Regions from separate parts of the Selenomonas sp. FOBRC9 genome, predicted to be linked through region 2. Evidence: riboswitches for the same ligand, from Rfam matches in the RefSeq annotation. Region 2 holds a riboswitch; the other holds the start of a gene.
The links. Region 2 has a riboswitch for cobalamin ahead of HMPREF1147_RS03940 (hypothetical protein). Riboswitches for the same ligand answer to the same signal wherever they lie in the genome.

Region 1: linked by a shared signal. The riboswitch ahead of nikB (nickel ABC transporter permease) and the one ahead of HMPREF1147_RS03940 (hypothetical protein) in region 2 are both predicted to bind cobalamin.

Annotation. Positions count from the first base shown of each region.
Region 1 covers NZ_ALJR01000005.1:58,629-63,196, forward strand. Annotated here, with positions in the region: gene purD (phosphoribosylamine--glycine ligase) at 1-650, shown strand, start outside; gene HMPREF1147_RS02040 (MATE family efflux transporter) at 838-2,193, shown strand; cobalamin riboswitch at 2,308-2,505, shown strand; gene nikB (nickel ABC transporter permease) at 2,655-3,599, shown strand; gene nikC (nickel transporter permease) at 3,596-4,408, shown strand; gene HMPREF1147_RS02055 (ABC transporter substrate-binding protein) at 4,530-4,568, shown strand, end outside.
Region 2 covers NZ_ALJR01000016.1:12,081-16,648, forward strand. Annotated here, with positions in the region: gene HMPREF1147_RS03925 (valine--tRNA ligase) at 1-1,304, opposite strand, end outside; gene HMPREF1147_RS03930 (YhcH/YjgK/YiaL family protein) at 1,428-1,898, opposite strand; cobalamin riboswitch at 2,155-2,338, shown strand; gene HMPREF1147_RS03940 (hypothetical protein) at 2,514-2,855, shown strand; gene HMPREF1147_RS03945 (TonB-dependent receptor domain-containing protein) at 2,894-4,568, shown strand, end outside.

The DNA.
Region 1 (4,568 bases), on a different contig from region 2:
TGATCAGCGCGCAGGATCATAAGCGTGCCTTTGACGGCGACAAAGGTCCCAATACGGGCGGTATGGGGACATATGCACCCGCGCCTGTGATGACGCCCGAGATGACGGCACGCGCGGTTGAGGAAATTCTCAAACCGACGATCGCGGCGATGGCAAAGGAAGGTTGCCCCTATCGCGGCTGCCTTTATGCGGGGCTCATGATTACGTCCGAAGGGCCGAAGGTCGTGGAGTTCAACGCACGGTTCGGCGACCCCGAGACGCAGGTCGTGCTGCCGCTCCTCGACGGGAACCTCGCCGAGATCATGTGCGCCTGCTGCGAGGGGCGGCTCGCCGACGTGCCGATCGCGTGGAAGGACGGTGCGGCGGTCTGCGTTGTGCTCGCCGCGGGCGGTTACCCCGGGCAGTATGAAAAGGGACATGAGATTCACGGCATCGCGGACGCCGAGGATGCGGGCGCATTGGTATTCCACGCCGGGACTGCCGAGCGGAAGGGAAAAATTGTCACGAACGGCGGACGCGTGCTCGGCGTCGTCGGCAGGGGGGCGGACATTTCCTCCGCCGTACGCGCGGCGTACGCGGCGACAGAAAAAATTTCCTTTGAGGGCATGTACTATCGGAAAGACATCGCGCATCGCGCGCTGCATCGGTAAATTATATACGAAAAAGACTGCGGCATATACGCTGAAACGTATGATGCCGCAGTCTTTTTTCGGTTCAGTCATATCATCCTCCTTTTTACAAATAAAATAATCATATGAGCATAAATATATATTGACAGTAAATATCAGTTATGATAATCTAATCTGCGTTACTGTGAGGTTTTCTCGGGGGGATAACATGGTCACGTCGTATGACAAGATCTATCTGCGTGTGGGGATTCCTGCGGCGCTTGAGGGAGTCTTTATGATCCTCCTGAGCAACGCGGATATCATCATGGTCGGTTCGCTTGGCACGGCTGCGATTGCGGCGGTCAGTATTTTTACTCAGCCTCGTATGGTGCTCCTCACCGTGGCACGTTCCGTTGCCGCCGCCGTCACTCTGCTCATTGCGGAGCGGTTTGGCAGACAACAGAGCGACAGCTACGGCGATGTGATGAAAAAGACCTTGTCACTCGTCGTTGTCGTTCTCGGCATCGCGCATATTGTCTTTTTTATCTATATCGAGGACATCCTCCTATGGATGGGCGCACAGGAAAACTATATCGCTGACGCAGTGCTTTATGCATCGTGGACGCTGCCCGCTGTCTTTATCACATCGCTCTCGGCGACGATGCAGGCGGTTATGCTTGGGCGCGGCGAGTCTATGACCGTGCTCTCCATCAATCTGCAGGGGAACGTGCTGAACGTCATCCTCAACGCGTTTCTCATCTATGGCATCGGGCCTTTTCCCGCCCTCGGGGTGCTCGGCGCCGCCATCGGTACGATTGGCAGCTCTATTTGGTCGTTTCTCCTCAGCGTGCGCGTTCTCTTCCGCTGGGGCATCTTTGGACAGGGGAGCTATCTGCCGACGCGTGATTATTTCCGTGAGTTCCTCGGCGTATTTGGCGGCATCTTCAGCGAGCAGGGATTTGAGCGCATCGGTATGGTCGTCTATACGCGCATGGTCGCCGAGCTTGGGACGATTCCATATGCCGTGCACGCCATCGCGATGAATTTCTGCGACTTTTACTACAGCTTCGGCGGGGGGCTTGGCAAAGCGAGCACAGTACTCGCAGGACATAACCGCGACGATGAAAAGCGGGATGCATGGCGGCGTTTCGTATGGATCGGCATTACATGGGGCTTTTTCTTCTCGACGGTCGCGTTCCTGCTGACCTTCGTGTTCCGCGAGGAGATCTTCAGTATCTATTCGAGCGATCCGGAGTTGCTTGCACTTGGCAGCATAATTCTCATCTATGTCGCGGCGGTCAGTTTCCCGGAGGCGCATCAGATGATCTGCGCGGGCATCCTGCGCGCGAGCGGAAAGACCACGCAGGTCGCAGCGTATTCCTTTGTCAGCATCACGTTCCTGCGCCCCATCATCACCTATGTGTTCCTGCACGAAATGAATATGGGACTTGCAGGGGCGTGGCTCTCCCTCGCACTTGATCAGACGATACGCGCGCTCTGCGCTACATTCCTCCTGCGCGGTGTATACCGAGCGAAATATGCGCCGAATGTCCTTGTTGCTTCGATAAACAATAATAACTTATGATTATTCTGGACGAATCTCTTGACAAGTCTGTCGTATGTAGATATACTACGCCTATAATCCTATAAAACTGCATAAAACGTTGCAAGTGTCGGAGAGATGTTTTCGTATCAGGGGGATATGAAAATATATGCAGGTCTCCGAGCGATGAGAGGAAAACGGGTGCAATGCCCGTGCTGTCCCGCAGCCGTATGTAGGGAATGTTCTTCCACAGGCGCAGAGCCTGTGCCTGTAAAGTCACTGGTGACAACCGGGAAGGCGGAAGAACGTGAGGATCTACAAGCCGGAAAGCCTGCTTGCAATAGGATTCATTGATGGACTCACGAGAGATGGGGAGATGGATGCACGGTTTGTGGTACCCGTATGGGTATTTATGACCTTGTTTTTGTGCGTTCGACCGCCTGTCTTTTCAGAGACAGGCGGTTTTTATGTGAAGAAGGCAAAGGGAAAAAGGAGATGGAGACTTGACTGCCAAATTTTTGCTGACGCGTTTGGGGCAGATGCTTCTAACGTTGCTCGGCGTGACGTTCCTGACGTTCAGCCTGACATTTCTCGCGCCGGGCGACCCGGTGGACGCGATTCTCGAGACAGGCGATACGATCGTCTCGCAGGAGACGATCGAGCAGACGCGCCATGAGCTGGGGCTGGATCTGCCGTTCCATGAGCAGTATATCCGTTGGCTGAACGGCGTGCTGCACGGGGATATGGGGAAGAGCTATTCGGCGAAGATCCCCGTTGTGGATAAACTCGCTCAGGCGCTGCCCGGCACGCTCGTACTCGCGGGTACTGCGCTTGTGATGATGCTCGTCATCTCCGTGCCGTGCGGGATTCTTGCCGCCGTGTATCGGAACCGCTGGCCGGACTATCTGATTCGAGGAATTACGTTTCTGGGCGTTTCGATGCCAAGTTTTTGGGTCGGACTTATTCTTCTCTTTGTCTTTGGTCTGAAACTGGGGCTGTTCCCGATTGCGGGCGGCGAAGTGACGCCGGATCGGATGGTCTTGCCTGCGCTCACGATCGCGATTCTCCTGTCGTCGAAGTATACGCGTCAAGTGCGTACGGCGATTCTTGAGGAGCTGGGACAGGACTACGTCGTTGGCGCACGTGCACGCGGGCTCTCGACGCAGCGCATCCTGTGGCGCCATGTGCTCCCAAATGCGTGCCTGCCGCTCATCACGCTGCTCGGTCTTGCGGTCGGCTGGCTGCTCGGCGGCGTGGCAGTCATCGAGATCGTCTTCTCGTGGCCGGGCATGGGGCGTCTTGCCGTACGTGCGATCGAGATGCGCGACTATCCGCTGCTCGAAGGCTTCGTGTTGTGGATCGCCGTCCTCTACATGCTGGTCAACTTTATTGTGGATATTTCCTACGCCTATCTTGACCCGCGCTTGAAGAAGGGGGCGAAAGCATGAGCAAGGATGCCAAAATTCTGCGCAGATACTCGATTATGGCGGGCATCATCTTTTTGGTCGCGCTCCTCGTTCCGTTCATTTTGACGGAGGATCCGTATGCGTCCGTGATGCAAAATGCATTCCTGCCGCCGTCCGCCGAGCATTGGTTCGGCACGGATAAACTCGGGCGTGATCTCTTCACTCGTGTCATCTACGGTGCCCGTATCTCCATCTTTATGGCGCTCACGGTCGTCATCCTCATCGCGGGTGTCGGCTCGCTGATCGGTGTCGTCTCCGGCTACGTCGGGGGCAAGGTGGATACGGTCATCATGCGACTGGCCGACATGTTCCTTGCGTTCCCGGGCATCGTGCTTGCGATCGCGATTGCCGGTATGATGGGCGGGAGCATCGTCAACGCGATTCTCGCGCTCGTTGCGGTCGGATGGACGAAATACGCGCGTCTCGCGCGCTCCGTCGCGCTGAAGATTCGCCAGCAGGACTATATCTCGGCCGCGATCACGAGCGGCACGCGGCCGCGCGATATGCTCATTCGCCATGTCGTGCCGAATATCATCCCCATCGTGCTCGTCACGGCGGCGATGGACATCGGCGCGATGATGATGGAGCTCGCGGGACTCTCGTTCCTCGGTTTCGGCGCACAGCCGCCGACACCGGAGTGGGGACTCATGCTGAACGAGGGGCGTCAGTCGCTCCAGACGGCGCCGTGGCTCATGATGTTCCCGGGTGCGGCGATCGTGATCGTCGTTGCCGTGTTCAACCTGTGGGGCGACGCGCTCCGCGACTATTTGGATCCGCGCAAGGCGAACTAAGCCTTTTGGGATAAAGGGACGGATGCGGAAGGGTCGCATCCGCCGGATGTTTGGGGTTATGCAAGGAGGTTTTTCTGTGAAAAAATGGAAAAAAATGCTTACGGCGGCGCTCGCCGTGTGCATGTCGGCGGCGGTCTTTACGGGCTGCGGTGGCGGCGGA
Region 2 (4,568 bases):
TCCTCGCGCGAAACGCTCGTCTCGCCGCAGTCGTCACAGTGCCACGCGGGGATGCGGTGTCCCCACCAAAGCTGACGCGAGATGCACCAGTCGCGGATATTCTCGAGCCAGTTTTCATAAATCTTCGTAAAGCGATCGGGCACAAAGCGGATACGCCCGTCCCGCACCGCCGCGATCGCGGGCTCTGCAAGTTCCTCCATGCGGACGAACCACTGCTTTGAGGCGAGCGGCTCGATCGTCGTGCCGCAGCGCGAGCAGTGTCCGACCGCGTGCTCATGTCCCTCGGTCGAGACCAGCGCGCCGATCTCCTCGAGCTCCTGCACGAGCGCCTTGCGACAGGCATAGCGATCCATGCCCTCATAACGCCCCGCGCCCGCCGTCATCTTCCCTTCCGTATCGATGACGATGATCTGCTCCAGATTGTGGCGCAGCCCCATATCAAAGTCGTTCGGGTCGTGCGCCGGCGTCACCTTGACCGCGCCCGTCCCAAATGCGGGATCGACATAGGCGTCGGCAAAGAGCGGGATGCGCCGTCCCACGACGGGCAGAATCAGCGTTTTCCCGACGAGATGTTTGTACCGTTCGTCGTCCGGGTGTACCGCGACGCCCGTATCGCCGAACATCGTCTCGGGGCGCGTGGTTGCGATCTCGACGTAATCGTCCGTCCCCTCGATCGCATAGCGCAGATGCCAGAGATGCCCCTCTTCCGTCTCGTGGTTCACCTCGATGTCCGAGATCGCCGTCGTGCAGGACGGGCACCAGTTCGTGATGCGCGTCCCCTGATAGATGAGCCCGTGCTCATAGAGACTGACGAACGCCTCGCGCACCGCGCGCGAGCATCCCTCGTCCATCGTGAACCGCTCGCGCGCCCAGTCGCAGGACGAGCCGAGCATCCGCAGCTGATACATGATGCGGTCGCCGTACTGCTCCTTCCACGCCCACACACGTTCGAGAAACTTCTCGCGCCCGAGGTCGAACCGCGTCGTCCCCTCCGCGCGCAGCGACTCCTCGACCTTTGCCTGCGTCGCGATGCCCGCATGGTCGCAGCCCGGCACCCAGATGACGTTCTTCCCGCGCATCCGCTGATACCGCACGAGGATATCCTGCAGAGTATTGTCGAGTGCATGCCCCATGTGGAGCTGTCCCGTCACATTCGGCGGCGGGATGACGACGCTGTACGGTTCGCGGCTCTCGTCCGCCTCTTGATGAAAAAATCCGTGATCTTCCCAATACGCATACCATTTCCGCTCAAAGGAAGCGGGATCGTAGTTCTTCGGAATATTGGCGCCCTGCTCTTCTGACATCTATTTCGTTCCTCCCGAAAAAAGCGCCCCGTCCCGAGGGGGACGAGGGCGCCCGCACATCGTCGTTTATTTTGGTATGAAATACTACGTAAGAGTAGCACAAAACAATATTTTTTGCAAGGATCACGACGTCATGAGAGACGAATGAACCTTAACGACCGCCTTGCGGATCTCCATCGGCTCGCCTGCTGCGACCGTCGGGCGGTGGATTTCCCCCGGCGCAAAGATCGTCACCGTCCCCGGCACGACGTCGATATACTCCGGATCGGGCGTCCCGCGGTAAAAGATCAGATCGCGCTCGGGGATGCGCGCCGCGACCTCTCCCTCCGTGCCCTGCGGCGCATAGTGCAGCCGCTCCGCTCCGCGCGCGAGGTACTGCACATCGTAATACTGCTCGTGCGCCTCCGCACGCTGGTCGCCGTACCGCCGCGTCACCGCGTCGAACACATCCGCGTACATATCCTCGCCCGCAATCTCCACACGCCCCGCCGCCATATTCGCAATATCGCGCAGATGCAAGACCTGCAGCGCCTTTTGAATCGGCGCCGGCAGCGACTTATCCTTCACCATTTCCTTTAGTTGTCCGGTTTGCATATGTTAATCCTCCTTAATTAATCTCTATATTACGGCCACTGCAGCAGCTTTCCGCATACTGCCAAACCATATTCGTAGAAATACCATGTCAAGTGCCTCTTAAACTTCATTCTAGCGAATGACACGCTTTCATGCAAGATAAAATCATCCGCTATAAACATTCGATATTTTTGCATATTTTTTTCTGTTCCACCCGAATCCATCTTGACAAATTCCATTCCCCTATAATATAATAAGCGCGCATTATAATAATATCATAAACTTAAACGGAACAGGTGTCCTTTGGACTTAATAGGGAATTCGGTGTGAAGCCAAAGCGGTCCCGCCACCGTAAGGAAGAGCAATGCTGTATGATGTCACTGGGGAGATCGTCTCCTTGGGAAGGCGCAGCCGCGCGATGATTCCGAGCCGGGAGAACTGCCTGTTTGACGCTCACCGCCTGACCCACGAGCGATGGGGAGGAGAGCCGCGCCCACAGCGGCGGTATGACGGCTTTTTCCTGTGCGGAGAACGCCGTTTTTTTGTGAGATTTTTCCAAAAGGGGGTGAGGAAATGCGTTTATACAGGATGTTGTTCTTTGCTCTTCTGCTTGTCCTGTGCACAGGCGGCAGAGGAATGGCGGCAGAGGTCTCCGGCGATCCGATGATGCTCGAATGGACGACGACAAAGGTGTGGCTGTCCGGGGGAGACCTCTGCGTATCAGGTACCTTCGAGAATCGCCGCGACGACATCACCGTCACGGCGCTGAACGACTTCACCATGCAGATCACATTCACGCGCGCCGACGGCACAACCTACCAATTCATCGGCACACCAAAGCGTCTGCCCATGTGCAAAGTCCCTGCGGGTGAGACAAAGCGTCTGACACTGAACTTCGGTTCGTTCGAGGGTCAGTGGAAAACATGGGTCACAGAACAAAACTACGAATTCTCTTACATCAACGGAGCGCGGTGGTAATCCGCAGACCCTAGAAACATTGAGGAGGAACTATCGGTATGAAGAAGAAACAGCTGTCCGCGCTCGTCGCTATAGCACTCATATCCATTGGCGGAGGGCACGACACCGTCTACGCGGCGCATGACGAGAATCTCAACGAGTATACGCTGGACGATGTCGTTGTCAGCGCTGAGCGTACGAAGGATCAATTCGGCGATACGATCACCGAGCAGTCCTACTATCGCACGGGCGGCGATGTCAAGGTCATCACACGCGAGGAGATCGAGAAACGTCATTATCTTGATCTGACCGAGGCGATCAAGCGCATCCCGGGCATCACGTTCCAGAATCCCGGCTACCGCGGCGGCGAGTACGGTTACGAGTTCTACAACAACGGCATTTCGATCAACGGGGATACGCGTGTGATTATTCTCATCGACGGACGGCGTGTGGACAATCTCACAAGTACGCGTGTCGGAGATACCAGTACCTCCGGCACCAAGTCGACAGGTGTCAATCTCGATCAGATGCTCGGTATCGAGAGCGTGGATAAGATCGAGGTCATCAAAGGCCCGGGCGCATCCGTTTATGGTCCTGATGCGACGGGCGGTGTCATCAACATCATCACGCGCAAAGGCGGCGAAAAGCAACGCGGAACGCTTGACCTTTCCACTGGCGCGTGGCATAAACATAACTATGCGCTCACGCTCTCGGGCAATGCATTCTCTCCGCATGACCTGCGCTACTTCTTTACTGCGAGCCGTAATATGAGCGGCGATACGAAATTTGTAGACGGCGAATCAGGCATCACGGGCACGCTCGGCGGATCAGAGTTCAAAGAGGACGCACTGAATATCCGTCTCGACAAAAAGCTCGGTGACAAACAGAACCTCAAACTCTGGTATAACTTCAAGCAGGGCAAGGATGGCTATCCCATCGCAACTCCTGCACAAAAATATTGGAACGAGTCTGATTGGAACCGAATCATTTTTAACGCTGCCGTTGGTCAACTTGATGCAAACAATGCCATCAAGGGCGCGATCGACCCAAATGATCACATTTGGAAGCCGGAGCGGACGCTCGCGGGAGCAACGCGGAATCCCGGCTACCGCAATCTCTTTGCGCTCGACGGGCAAGTGTACCGCTCTTTCAGCAGATTTAAGAACAACGATTGGGAGCTGACATGGACGTTCCATAAGGAGAATGGTATGGAGAGCTTTGTGCGGCTCTACGATCAGAACCATCGTTACGCCAACAGAGACTATTATCGGTGGCGTTTGGGAAATAAGAGCGCCACCGATTTGGCAAACGAATATCATGCAGCATTCCCGCACGGCGCAACGAACGAGCAGCTGCAAGAGTGGATTCGAGAAAACCTCGCCCCCTTCCCGGGCGGGGATCAAAACAGAGTCAAAGAATGGCTTGCAAAAACAGGCGGTACGGCAAAAGAACCGACAAGCTGGCAGGAGGAACGGAACCGCGGGGTGCAAGTTCAATATGCGAAGGCACTTGGCAAAAATGACGTAATCGCAAGTCTCACCTATGATCGCGCCAAAAACTTCTCCAAGAGTCTCCGCAACAACGGTACGGTTCGGCAATCGCACACAACGCGCAGCTCGATTCTCGGCTATGTGCAGGATAAGATTCATGTCTCAGATAAGTTTGACATTACGCCTGCCCTGCGCTACTCCTACTATTCTTCTTATGAATCAACAACGACAGGCGACGCTGTAC